DNA from 2 places in the Peribacillus sp. NJ11 genome. Region 2 is predicted to be linked to the other one. Evidence: riboswitches for the same ligand, from Rfam matches in the RefSeq annotation. Region 2 holds a riboswitch; the other holds the start of a gene.
The links. Region 2 has a riboswitch for cobalamin ahead of metE (5-methyltetrahydropteroyltriglutamate--homocysteine S-methyltransferase). Riboswitches for the same ligand answer to the same signal wherever they lie in the genome.

Region 1: linked by a shared signal. The riboswitch ahead of QUF86_RS21160 ((2Fe-2S) ferredoxin domain-containing protein) and the one ahead of metE (5-methyltetrahydropteroyltriglutamate--homocysteine S-methyltransferase) in region 2 are both predicted to bind cobalamin.

The regions. Positions count from the first base shown of each region.
Region 1 is NZ_JAUCFO010000001.1:4,307,778-4,313,668, reverse strand. It holds gene cbiQ (cobalt ECF transporter T component CbiQ) at 1-144, opposite strand, end outside; gene QUF86_RS21175 (energy-coupling factor ABC transporter substrate-binding protein) at 131-442, opposite strand; gene QUF86_RS21170 (energy-coupling factor ABC transporter permease) at 444-1,187, opposite strand; gene QUF86_RS21165 (hypothetical protein) at 1,221-1,379, opposite strand; cobalamin riboswitch at 1,363-1,558, opposite strand; cobalamin riboswitch at 1,764-1,952, shown strand; gene QUF86_RS21160 ((2Fe-2S) ferredoxin domain-containing protein) at 2,102-2,470, shown strand; gene cobJ (precorrin-3B C(17)-methyltransferase) at 2,485-4,140, shown strand; gene QUF86_RS21150 (sirohydrochlorin chelatase) at 4,159-5,103, shown strand; gene cobK (precorrin-6A reductase) at 5,100-5,867, shown strand; gene QUF86_RS21140 (precorrin-8X methylmutase) at 5,883-5,891, shown strand, end outside.
Region 2 is NZ_JAUCFO010000001.1:346,623-352,513, forward strand. It holds gene perR (peroxide-responsive transcriptional repressor PerR) at 65-508, opposite strand; gene QUF86_RS01745 (D-2-hydroxyacid dehydrogenase) at 665-1,609, opposite strand; gene QUF86_RS01750 (aminopeptidase) at 1,744-2,868, opposite strand; gene bcp (thioredoxin-dependent thiol peroxidase) at 2,880-3,350, opposite strand; gene QUF86_RS01760 (potassium channel family protein) at 3,413-3,832, opposite strand; cobalamin riboswitch at 4,090-4,281, shown strand; gene metE (5-methyltetrahydropteroyltriglutamate--homocysteine S-methyltransferase) at 4,436-5,891, shown strand, end outside.

The sequences.
Region 1 (5,891 bases), 4.0 Mb from region 2:
CATCACCATAAAAGTGATGAGCGAAACGGCCAAATCCCTTACCGTTAACGAAAACAGCATAAGGGAGAGTGCAAAAATCATCTTTTCCAACGGATGTACATCCTTTAGCCCATTGAAATAGGCATATTTATCAATGAGTAACATGTTTCGATTTTTCGTTCATTTCTTGTTTGGTTTGTTTTTTCCTTTGTCTCATTACGCCAATGAAGTATCCAATGAAACCAGCTCCGATTGCAGCTTGCAGCGCAAATAATAAGCTCTCGGTTTCTGCACCTGGCGGCTCCCAAATACTATTGAACCAAGGCTTGTATTCCGGCTGGATTTTAGTGATGGCTTCTTCAGCTTCGCCGTCGGCACCGCCAAATTCCGTTCCTTGCTGGGTGATTAACGGTATGGTGGCAAGAATGACGACCAGGAAAAGCAGCAATAAACTTTTTTTCATGTTAACGGGCCTCCTTAGATAAAACTCGCAGCAATTTCAATTCGCCTAGATTGTATTTTTTTAGGAAATTCATCACAACCACTGTCAATAATCCCTCGCTGATTGCCAAGGGAATTTGGGTCAGGGCAAATATTCCTGCAAATTTATTGAATGAGGCCATGAATCCACCTACCTCGGATGGAAAAGCAAGTGCAAGTTGAACGGAAGTTACCACATAGGTTCCTAAATCGCCAAAAGCAGCTGCCAAGAAAACGGCCAGCGAAAAAGACCACCCCAATTTAGTTGCGCCCTTGAAGACAAAGTAAGCAATGAAAGGTCCGCATACAGCCATGGAAAATGCATTGGCCCCTAATGTCGTCAATCCACCGTGAGCCAGTAGAACAGCTTGAAATAATAGAACGATGGAGCCTAAGACACTCATGGCCAATGGCCCGAATAATATGGAACCTAAACCAACTCCGGTAGGGTGTGAAGAACTTCCAGTAACGGAAGGAATCTTCAAGGCAGATAATATGAATACGAATGCACCCGATAGACCGAGCATCATTTTTGTTTCTGGGTTTTCCCTTACTTTGGACCTAATGGACCGGTAACCCAAGATTAAAAATGGAAGGGTCACGGCCCACCAAAATATGGCCCATTCAATTGGTAAAAAGCCCTCCATGATATGCATGGCCATCGCACGTTTTGGGACAAGAAGCAGTAAAATGACAAAATAAAGAATTTTCCAATTGACTCTTTTCATTCTTTCTCCTTTCAACACCTTTAATTTTTCTGATCAAAACTTTAGAAGAAAAGCGGCGCCCAACATAAAAAGCACTTCTCTCAAAAGAAAGAAGTGCGTAATGAACAGGAATTTTGCAGCATAAACCAATATGGGCCATTCTGCCTGATCCGCACACCCATCCTCGTAGGTTGAAACAGTTTCACGCTTCATGGCAGGTCTCCTGGCTTAGGTTCATTGTCCCGTTACATCCTTCCCATCTCATTTGACAGTGGATTAATGTTAACGTAATAGGACTTCCCTTTACAGTGGCGGGACCGCTCCGGACTTTCACCGGCTTCCCTTTTAAGCTGAATTCCGAGAAATTCAACACCATAAAACTTATGTAATTATTTCGAAAATTCTCGTATAGTGTACCATAAAGAAATAATTCCAGCTACACTCTCTTTTTTTTTTTTTTTGACTAAGAATGCAGAGAGGAAAGGCTTATGGCTGGATTTACACTATTAAACTTTTCTAAACAGTCGGAATAAACTATTGAATTTTGCTAAAGTTGTTATATGATAGATAAGGTTAGCTATAATTGTATAATAAAACCAAATATTTCATTTTAAAAGTGCTCTTGTGTGAATTTCCAAGGGATAATAGGGAAATCGGTGAAAATCCGATGCAGCCCCCGCTACTGTAAACGCTGATGAATTGTCGATAACCACTGGCTTAAAGCCGGGAAGGGACAAAGTAAAATGAAGCGTAAGCCAGGAAACCTGCTTTTGAAATTGTATGATACTTTTCGGAGGGAAAGGTAGAAGGACTATGACGATTTTGGGAGATTCAGCATATTTGCGGAGGGCTCCTCATTCATATAGTTTTTTAAACCTTGACTCTTATGTTAAGGTTTTTTATTTTGCCTTTTCCCTGAACTCAGGAGGAAGAAGATGACTACTTGGAACTTGAAGGGTACAAATACGCATTTGTTGATTTGCAATGGAAGCAGTTGCATGAAAAAGGGCGGGGAAGAAGTAACTCAAGCGATTCGCGATGAAATTACTTCAAAGGGACTGGATTTGAAAATTCATACAACAAGGACACGCTGTAACGGAAGATGTAAGGATGCCTGCGTTGTGATTGCCTATCCCCAAGGGAAATGGTATAGAGTGGATACGCCTGATTTCGGTCGGGAGATTGTCAGCAATATCGAAGATGGGGAATATGTTCCACAGATGATCTACCAATTCAGTGATGGGGAAATGACGCCTAATCCGGATTTTCCTGCTCATACGGGTATTTCAAAGAACAAATCGTAAAAGGAGATGTCTTAATGAGTACAAACGGTAAATTATTCGTCGTGGGCTTTGGACCAGGGAATTTTGAACACATTACCAAACGTGCTGTCGAAGCCCTTCAAGAAAGTGACTACATCATTGGTTATAAAACTTATGTTGAACTCATTCAGGGACTGCTTACAGATCAAACGATCATTAGTACGGGGATGACTGAAGAGGTATCACGTGCTCAGGAAGCAGTAAAACAAGCGGAGTTGGGAAAAAAAGTGGCTGTCATTTCCAGTGGGGATGCCGGAGTGTACGGGATGGCAGGGTTGGTTTATGAAGTATTGATTGAAAAAGGTTGGAAAGAAGAAACTGGAGTGGGCATTGAAGTCATTCCTGGTATTTCTGCAATCAACTCTTGTGCGTCTTTACTTGGGGCACCAGTCATGCACGATTCGTGTACGATCAGCCTCAGTGATCATTTAACTCCTTGGGACCTAATCGCTAAAAGGGTGGAAGCAGCTGCAATGGCTGATTTTGTCATTGCGCTTTATAATCCGCGCAGCGGCAGGCGGACTAGGCAAATTGTTGAAACACAGAAAATTCTCCTTCGCTACCGTTCGCCAGATACACCTGTCGGGTTGGTGAAAAGTGCTTATCGCGATCGGCAGGATATTGTCATAACCAATTTGAAAGATATGTTGAATCACGATATTGGAATGTTGACCACCGTCATTATCGGTAATTCATCCACTTTTTTATACGATGACAAAATAATCACACCAAGAGGCTATCAGAGGAAATATACATTGAATTCGGAAAAGCAAACATTGAAGCCGCATCAGCGTCTGCAAAAAGAAGCGGAACCGTGGGCATTAGATCAAGAAGCCGATTCCATGCAAGAAACCTCTACGAAGTCTGCTGGAGGAGTTGGATTACTTACAAAAGCTCCAGAAAAGAAGTCCACTTCTTTTGAAATGGCAATGGAAGCCTTGTCAAGAGTGAAGGGTCAAACCGTTCAGCAATCCATTAAGCCGATTGTCCAGCAAAAAATGGAGTCGGTATTCGAACTTGCCGTAAGTCCAGGTGTGGCGAATAAACAATTCACTCCCAAACAAATGATGACACTTGCGGAAGTTGTCGGGGAAAAGGGAACGATGGAATACACGCCAAATCATAAGATCGTTTTAAAGATCCCGACAACGGACCCGGAAGTCATTACGGGGAAATTGCAATCAGCAAACTTTCTATTATCGCCGATTGGAGATGTACTGACGTTAAAAGCCTGTGATTTCTGTGATGGTGAAAAAGCGGAATCCATACCATATGCGGATGAAATACACCGGGTGCTTGGCGGAATGAAAATGCCTAAGGAACTGAACATCGGATTTAATGGGTGTGGAATGGCTTGTTATAGTGCCGTGATGGATGACATCGGGATTGTCTTCCGAAAAGGGAAGTTCGACTTATTTCTTGGAGCTAAACCGGTTGGAAGAACGGCCCATCCAGGTCAGCCGGTAGCTGAAGGCATTGAACCGGAACGGCTTGTTGAATTGATTACGGACATTGTCGGGGAGTATAAGCAAAATGCCCATCCAAATGAGCGGCTTTTTAAATACTTCAAACGTTCAAAAAAGATACAGAATTTTTCTTATCAGGACATTGCTCCCAAAATAAACATAGAGCCTGCGCCTTGTGAAGACTAATCAAGAGGGGGAAAGTAAATGAAAGCAGTTTTGTTTGTAGGACACGGAAGCCGCCTGGCTTCGGGAAACGAAGAAGTCGTTCATTTTATTAAAAATATGATTCCGGCAATGGATGACAGTTTTTTGGTAGAAACGTGCTTCCTGGAATTTGCGACACCGAATATATCAAAAGGCATTGATAATTGTGTAAAACGAGGGGCTACGGAAGTTATCGTCATACCGATCATTTTGTTGCATGCAGGACATTCGAAATTACATATCCCAGCTGAAATAGAGGATGGGAAAACCAAATATCCAGAAGTGAAATTCACATATGGTCAAACGATCGGGGTCCACCATGATGTATTGACGATCCTGACAGACCGACTTGAGGAAGCCGGCTTCGATACATCCTCGGAACAGGCTGAGACAGCAATATTGCTAATTGGCCGAGGGGGCAGTGATGCTGATGCAAATAGTGATATATATAAAATTTCACGATTATTATGGGAAAAATTAAACGTTAAATGGGTCGAAACAGCGTTCATGGGTGTAACAGACCCGCATGTTGATGAAGGCATTGAACGATGCATCCGGTTGGGGGCAAAAAAAATAGTGATGCTGCCATATTTCCTCTTCACGGGGGTGTTAATGGAAAGAATGGAGGATATGCTGAAAGGCTATCAAGAGCAATATCTTGATCGGGAATTTATTTTGGCGAAGTATTTTGGGTATCATCCAACCTTACAGAACATTCTGCAAGAACGAGTAATTGAAGCTAGTGAAGGCAGATCAAGTGGGGCACGTGATTTGGAAAACTATCGAAAATATGTCGAGGAACATGGACATGCCCACCATCATCACCATCACGACCATGACCACGACCATCACGACCATCACGACCATGACCATGACCATCATGACCACGACCATCATGACCACGACCATCAGCACGATGGGCAAGAGGTGGGTACGTCAAAATGATTTTGTTCTTGGCGGGTACAAGTGATGCGCGGGAATTAGCGATTGAGATGCAGCAGGTGGGATTCAAGGTTTTGGCAACTGTTGTAACCGAGTCGGCGGCGAAGAGTTTGCAAGATGCAGGGATATCCACCCGGATTGGCCGATTAACTGCAGAGGATATGACCTCTTTAATCTCTGAAAAAGGTTTTCAGGCTGTAGTTGATGCAAGTCACCCATTTGCGGAAGAAGCATCCAAAAACGCTCTTAACGGAGCAAAGGCAGCAAATGTTCCTTATATTCGTTATGAGCGTGAAAGCCAACGGTTTCAGAATGACAAATTGATAGTTGTCCGTGATTATGAGGAAGCTGCCAAGCTGGCTGCTGCAAAACGGGGAGTCATCATGCTCACGACCGGAAGTAAAACCCTAGCGGTGTTCGCAAAAGAATTGGTAGGGCTCGAGAATACCAGAGTCATAGCAAGAATGCTGCCACGCATGGATAATATGGAAAAATGTGCTCAGCTAGGCATTGAACAAAAAAATATCGTTGCGATTCAAGGTCCATTTTCCAAAGAATTAAATAAAGCCCTATATAAACAGTATGGCGTCACATTGATGATAACGAAAGAAAGTGGCAAGGTCGGTGCGGTTGATGAGAAATTGGAAGCCGCGTTGGAATGTGGAATAGAGACGATTATGATATCAAGGCCAGATGTTGACTATCAAAATGTTCATTCCAGTTTTAATCATGTCATTGCCGAGTTGAATAATCAGTTGAATAAATAATAGGAGGAATGCAAGATGGATTTT
Region 2 (5,891 bases):
CTTAACAATTGTATCATTTCTTAGAGACATGAAAAAAAGTTCCAACCAAGTGGAGGAACTTTTTTTAATGCGTTTCTTTTTTCGCACAATCCGTACAGTCGCCGTAGATTTCCATCCGATGGTGACTGACATTGAACCCGGTGACTTGTGCTGCGAAATGCTCGACTTCATCCAATGCAGGATAGTCGAAATCCACAATTTTCCCACAAGTTTGACAGATTACATGATAATGATTTGTCGTTACGAAATCAAACCTGGCTGAAGAATCACCATAAGTAAGTTCTTTTACCAAGCCTACCTCCCGGAAAACACGCAGGTTGTTATAAACTGTCGCCACGCTCATATTCGGAAACTTGCCTTCCAGCGCTTTATATATATCATCCGCGGTAGGGTGGGACATGGAGCTTATCAAATACTCAAGTATCGCATGGCGTTGAGGAGTTATTCTTACACCGGTATCTTTTAGGGAATCCAACGCTTCTTTTAACTGAACTTCAGACACCGTCATCCACCTCGTTTTCTCATTAAGTATGAATTCTTAAATTGTAATATTTATAATTAGTGTACCTTTTATTCGTTGAATTTGTCAATAATTCAATGGTTTTACCATTCTTTTTTATTTTATTCATCACCGCTTTGAATCTTTCCCATTTTCGTATTGTATTTAGTATCCCCTCGATAAGTCGATTACGTTGATGAAGTCTTTTCCAGCTTTCAGGTATTCACGCATGTTTTTTTCGAATATCGCAAAGGTTCTTGGTAAATATTCTCCGCTTTTACTTGAAAGATGCGGTGTGACCGTAACGTTTTCCATCTTCCAAAATGGATGCCCTTTTCCTAAAGGTTCCGGATCAAATACATCCAAGATGGCATGAGCCAATTCCCCTGCTTCCAATGCTTCGATCAACACTTCATCGTTAATAAGATCACCGCGGCCAATATTCACGAATACGGCGGTTTCTTTCATTGCTTTAAAGTGTTCTTTTTGCAGAAGGCCCTTGGTTTCGTCAGTACTTGGCAGGACGGATACGATGTAATCGGCGTCCGTTACGGCTTCCAATATATTATCCAGTGTATAAAGGTGATCGATGGACTCCACTGGCTTCCCGCTCCGGTTCACCCCCATTGTCGTCATCCTAAAGGCTTTCCCCAAACGGGCCACTTCTCCTCCAATTGCACCGGCACCAAGAATGAGCATCGTTTTGCCATTCAATTCCCCAACTTCAATTTTTCTATGCCACAGTTCTTCCCTTTCATTCTTCATAAGCTGTTTCAATTTCTTTTCATATTGTAAAAGCATCCCTATCGTATACTCGGCCATTGGGATTTTATGAATGCCTCTTGCGTTCGTCACCAAAATGCCGCGTTCCTCAATGGCTTTAAAAGGCATTAATTCCAATCCTGCACTCATGACCATTATCCATTTTAAGTTCGTCGCGTTCTCAACGATTTCTTCATTTAAATCCTCACCGTATGTAATCAAGATTTCCGCTTCATTAAGTGGCTCATCCGTCCATTCTTCTTGATAAATAAAGTTCAAATCAGGAAAAGCGTCCATCATCTTCGTTTGGATGCTTTCATTCGGAATGATTGTTGAAAGTATTAACATGTTTATCTCTCCCTTTTAATTAACATAAAAAAAACACGGGCTCTGTGTGTCCCGTGCAACTTTCTCTGAGGAGGTATTCCCTTAATAAAGCATATTCAGGTGTCCCCTTTTTGAGTTGGACAAAAGCCTTAGCCTTAATAAAAAAGGCTTTGTTTTAATGAATTTGGGTTTAATGCATGTAATTCAGGCAATATGAAAACACCATCCCTTCTGATCAGCACATCGTCAAAGTAGATGTCACCACCGCCATATTCAGGACGCTGGATCAAGACCATATCCCAGTGTATAGATGAACGGTTTCCATTATCCGCTTCTCCATAGGCAAGTCCCAGAGCCAAGTGCAGACTTCCGCTTATTTTCTCATCGAACAATGTATCGTCCATAGGTTCTAATATGTAAGGATTGATTCCAATTGCGAACTCCCCGATAAAACGGGACCCTTCATCGATATCCAGAATCCGGTTCATTTTGGCAGGTTGATTGGAAATGGCTTTAATGATTTTCCCCTTTTCAAGGTTTAATTCCATGTCACTAAAGGTGATTCCTTCATAGGTTGTGGGTGCGTTGAAGGATATCCTTCCATTGACGCTCTCTTTTATGGGTGCCGTAAACACTTCCCCATCAGGTAAATTCTTTTTTCCGGCACATATGATGGCCGGCATACCTTTGATGGAAAAAGTCAAATCTGTCCCCGGTGAAACGATCCTGACTTTGTCAGTCCGTTCCATCAATTGCTTTAACGGTTTCAATGCCGCCTCCATTTTCCCGTAATCCATAGTGCATACTTTGAAAAGGAAGTCTTGGTACCTGTCGAAGTTCATGCCGGCTTTTTGCGCTGATGCGTTGGTGGGATAATTAAGTAAGACCCACCGTCGGTTGTTTACATAGAAAAGAGTGGGAGAATTCATAGCTTCCCCTTGAATACGGTGCCTCTCGATGGGAACATCAGTCATTTCCACGTCGTTTTCTTCACTGGTGATGATGATGACCGCATCGATATCCGTATACTTCTTCAAAGCCCATTGCGATGATGTATCAAGTTGTTCCTTCACATTCCCTTGTAACAGATGTCGGCTAATCTCATCGTCTTCGAGTTCTATATATGGATAAGCACCCACTCTGTATATTTCATCAATCAGCTCTTTCAACAACGGTTTCGTGTTGATATGGCCCCGGATGAGGATTCTCTCTTTTGGCTGTAATTGTATCGAATGGTGAATCAGCCTGGCCGCAAGCTTCGTTATTCGTTCATCCTTCATCTGCCTGTCCCTTATTTTTCTAGGTCTCGAAGAGTTTCAAGCGCTTCTTCGACGTGGCCTTTGACTTTTACTTTACGCCATTCCTTGACTATTTTACCTGCCTTATCAATCAGGAAAGTTGAACGTTCAATGCCCATATATTCCTTGCCGAAATTCTTTTTCAATTGCCACACATCAAATGATTCAGCCGCTTCATGGTTTTCGTCAGCTAGCAGCAGAAAAGGCAATCCATGTTTTTCGATGAATTTTTCATGACGTGCCGCCGGATCTGGGCTGATACCAATGATGACAGCGTTCAATTCCTCGAATTGTTCATTGTGGTCCCGGAAATCACAGGCCTCCGTCGTGCATCCTGGCGTCATGTCTTTTGGATAAAAATATAAAACGATGTATTTCCCTTTAAAATCCGATAGGGAAACCATTTCACCATTGTTTGCAGGGAGTTGAAAATCAGGTGCTTTTTCTCCAATTTTAACAGTCATATTGAATCCTCCATTTCCTTCATTATGGTAAGAGTACCCAATAATCGAAAGAAACACAACTTTCATTTATCCTTCCTCTCTTTATGCTCCAGATCGATCACCGTCCGAATCACGAACGCTGCCGGGAGTGTGTACCCGATGAAAGCCTGAATGGTAGCTATCATCCTGCCCATGCCAATTGGGGCTATATCTCCATACCCTACAGAAAACATGGTCATTGCGCTAAAATAAAAAGAAGTCTTCAACTGTTCATAGAACGTGCCATCCAATCGATTGCCCATATCAAGAATCACCGAATGATTCTGAAGCTCGTATAATAAATAAATCAGTGCAAATCCAACTAATATCGTCGCATATAAATTGCCAAGCCACAGCATATCCTCCAGAGAAAACTTCTTTCCTCCCGACTCAACAAGAAATAACGTCCGAATGCTCATCACCATGCAAAAAATGATTCCTGCAATCAAGATGTAGAAAGTCATCCCCTACGCCCCATTTCAAAACGCTACTTCCTTTATACATACTCCCTGTCCTAACAATATATTCTTTTTTAGGAACAGACTTCAGCCTTATCACTCACACACCCTAAAGGCATTTGTCAAAAAACCGGGAACGTTTCCCGATTTTTTTCATGTTGACCCTTTTGGTCGGATATGTTAAGATTGTCTAAATTTTTATAATAGTTTTTATTTTATAAATATTTGGTGCCTGCAATCAGTTTATCAGCAGGTTTAGTGAAATTTCATATGTGGAAATAGGTTCCTAATTTTCATTAGGATTAAAAGGGAAGCCCGGTTTGATTCCGGCACGGTCCCGCCACTGTAATGGGAATGTTAGCGCCATCCAATATGCCACTGGTCCACGGATCGGGAAGGCTCGCTGCTAATGATATTCCCTAAGTCAGGAGACCTGCCTATTTCGACAACACTGTTTTAACCTACGGGAGATAGGGAGGTGTTAGGGACCTTATAATTATAAGGGGCATTCTGCATGTCTCTTTATTTTAAGCATTTCTAACTTTCTCTTTTTGACGGTTAGGGGTGCTTTTTTTATTGTTTTTAAACAAATCAAAGGAAATTAGGAGGATGAGAATTTTGAAAAGCAGTAATTTGGGGTACCCGCGAATCGGGGAAGATCGTGAATGGAAACGTACATTGGAAGCATATTGGTCCGGGAAAATCGATGAACCAAAATTCACGGCACAACTAAAAGCCATCCGATTAGGCAACTTACAAAAACAAAAAGATCAAGGCATTGATATCATTCCTGTCAACGACTTCACTTTCTATGATCAAATGCTCGATATGTCCGTCATGTTCGGTCTTGTTCCTGAACGTTACTCTGCCTATGGAGGCGGAAGCGTTCCCCTTTCCGTTTATTATTCAATGGCTCGCGGGAACAATGATGAGGTCGCTTCCGAAATGACGAAATGGTTCAATACGAACTATCACTATATCGTCCCTGAATTAAAACTGCCACAGCTGACTTTAACAGAAAATAAACCACTTGTAGCATATCGGGAAGCCAAGGAAAAGCTAGGGATTGAAACGAAGCCCGTGTTAATCGGACCTTATACTTTCATCTCCCTTTCCAAAGGCTTCAAAAAACAAGATATCCCTGGCATAATCCTGAGCCTGCTTCCCCTATATACGCAAATCCTGCAAGAGTTGGAGCAAGAAGGCGTGAAGTGGGTTCAAATGGACGAGCCTTCTCTTGTTTCATCCATTTCCAAAGATGATATGCAAACTGTTACTTACCTCTATGAAAAACTGAATGAAGCAGCACCAAACCTGAACATCATGCTGCAAACATACTTTGATGCCGTGGAACACTACCAAGAAGTCATCGAATTACCAGTTCAGGGAATCGGTCTTGATTTTGTACATGATAAAGGAAGGAATCTAAGTAATCTTGAAGCATCCGGCTTCCCGAAGGACAAAGTGCTTGGTGCAGGTGTGATAGATGGAAAAAATATTTGGCTTTCTGATTTATCGAAAAAGATTCAATTGATCGACACTCTAAAGAAAAAAGTAGCCGAAGACCAAATCTGGCTTCAACCCTCTTGTTCCCTGCTTCATGTTCCAGTGACCGTTCGTAATGAAACCGCCGTTTCAAAAGAAGTGAAAAAAACCCTTGCTTTTGCCGATGAGAAACTTGAAGAAATAACACTCTTGGTCAAAGGGAATAATCAGGGCTTTGAAGCAATCGCCGATAAGGTCGATGCTAATAAATTAACGGTTCAGACGTTAGCTAGTTCAAATGCACGGAATCATAAGAGTGTACAATCCAGTGTCGAAAAGGCTAAATCAGAGCATGTTGGACGTCAGCTTCCATTTAAAGGACGTTACCAAAAACAACAGGAATTTTTCAAATTGCCTTTTCTACCTTCAACAACGATCGGTAGTTTCCCCCAGACATTTGAAGTTAAGCAAGCACGCGGGAAATTCAAAAAAGGAGAATGGAGCGCTGCGCAATATGAAACATTCATTAACGAAGAAATCGGCAGGTGGATCGACATTCAAGAAGAAATCGGCTTGGACG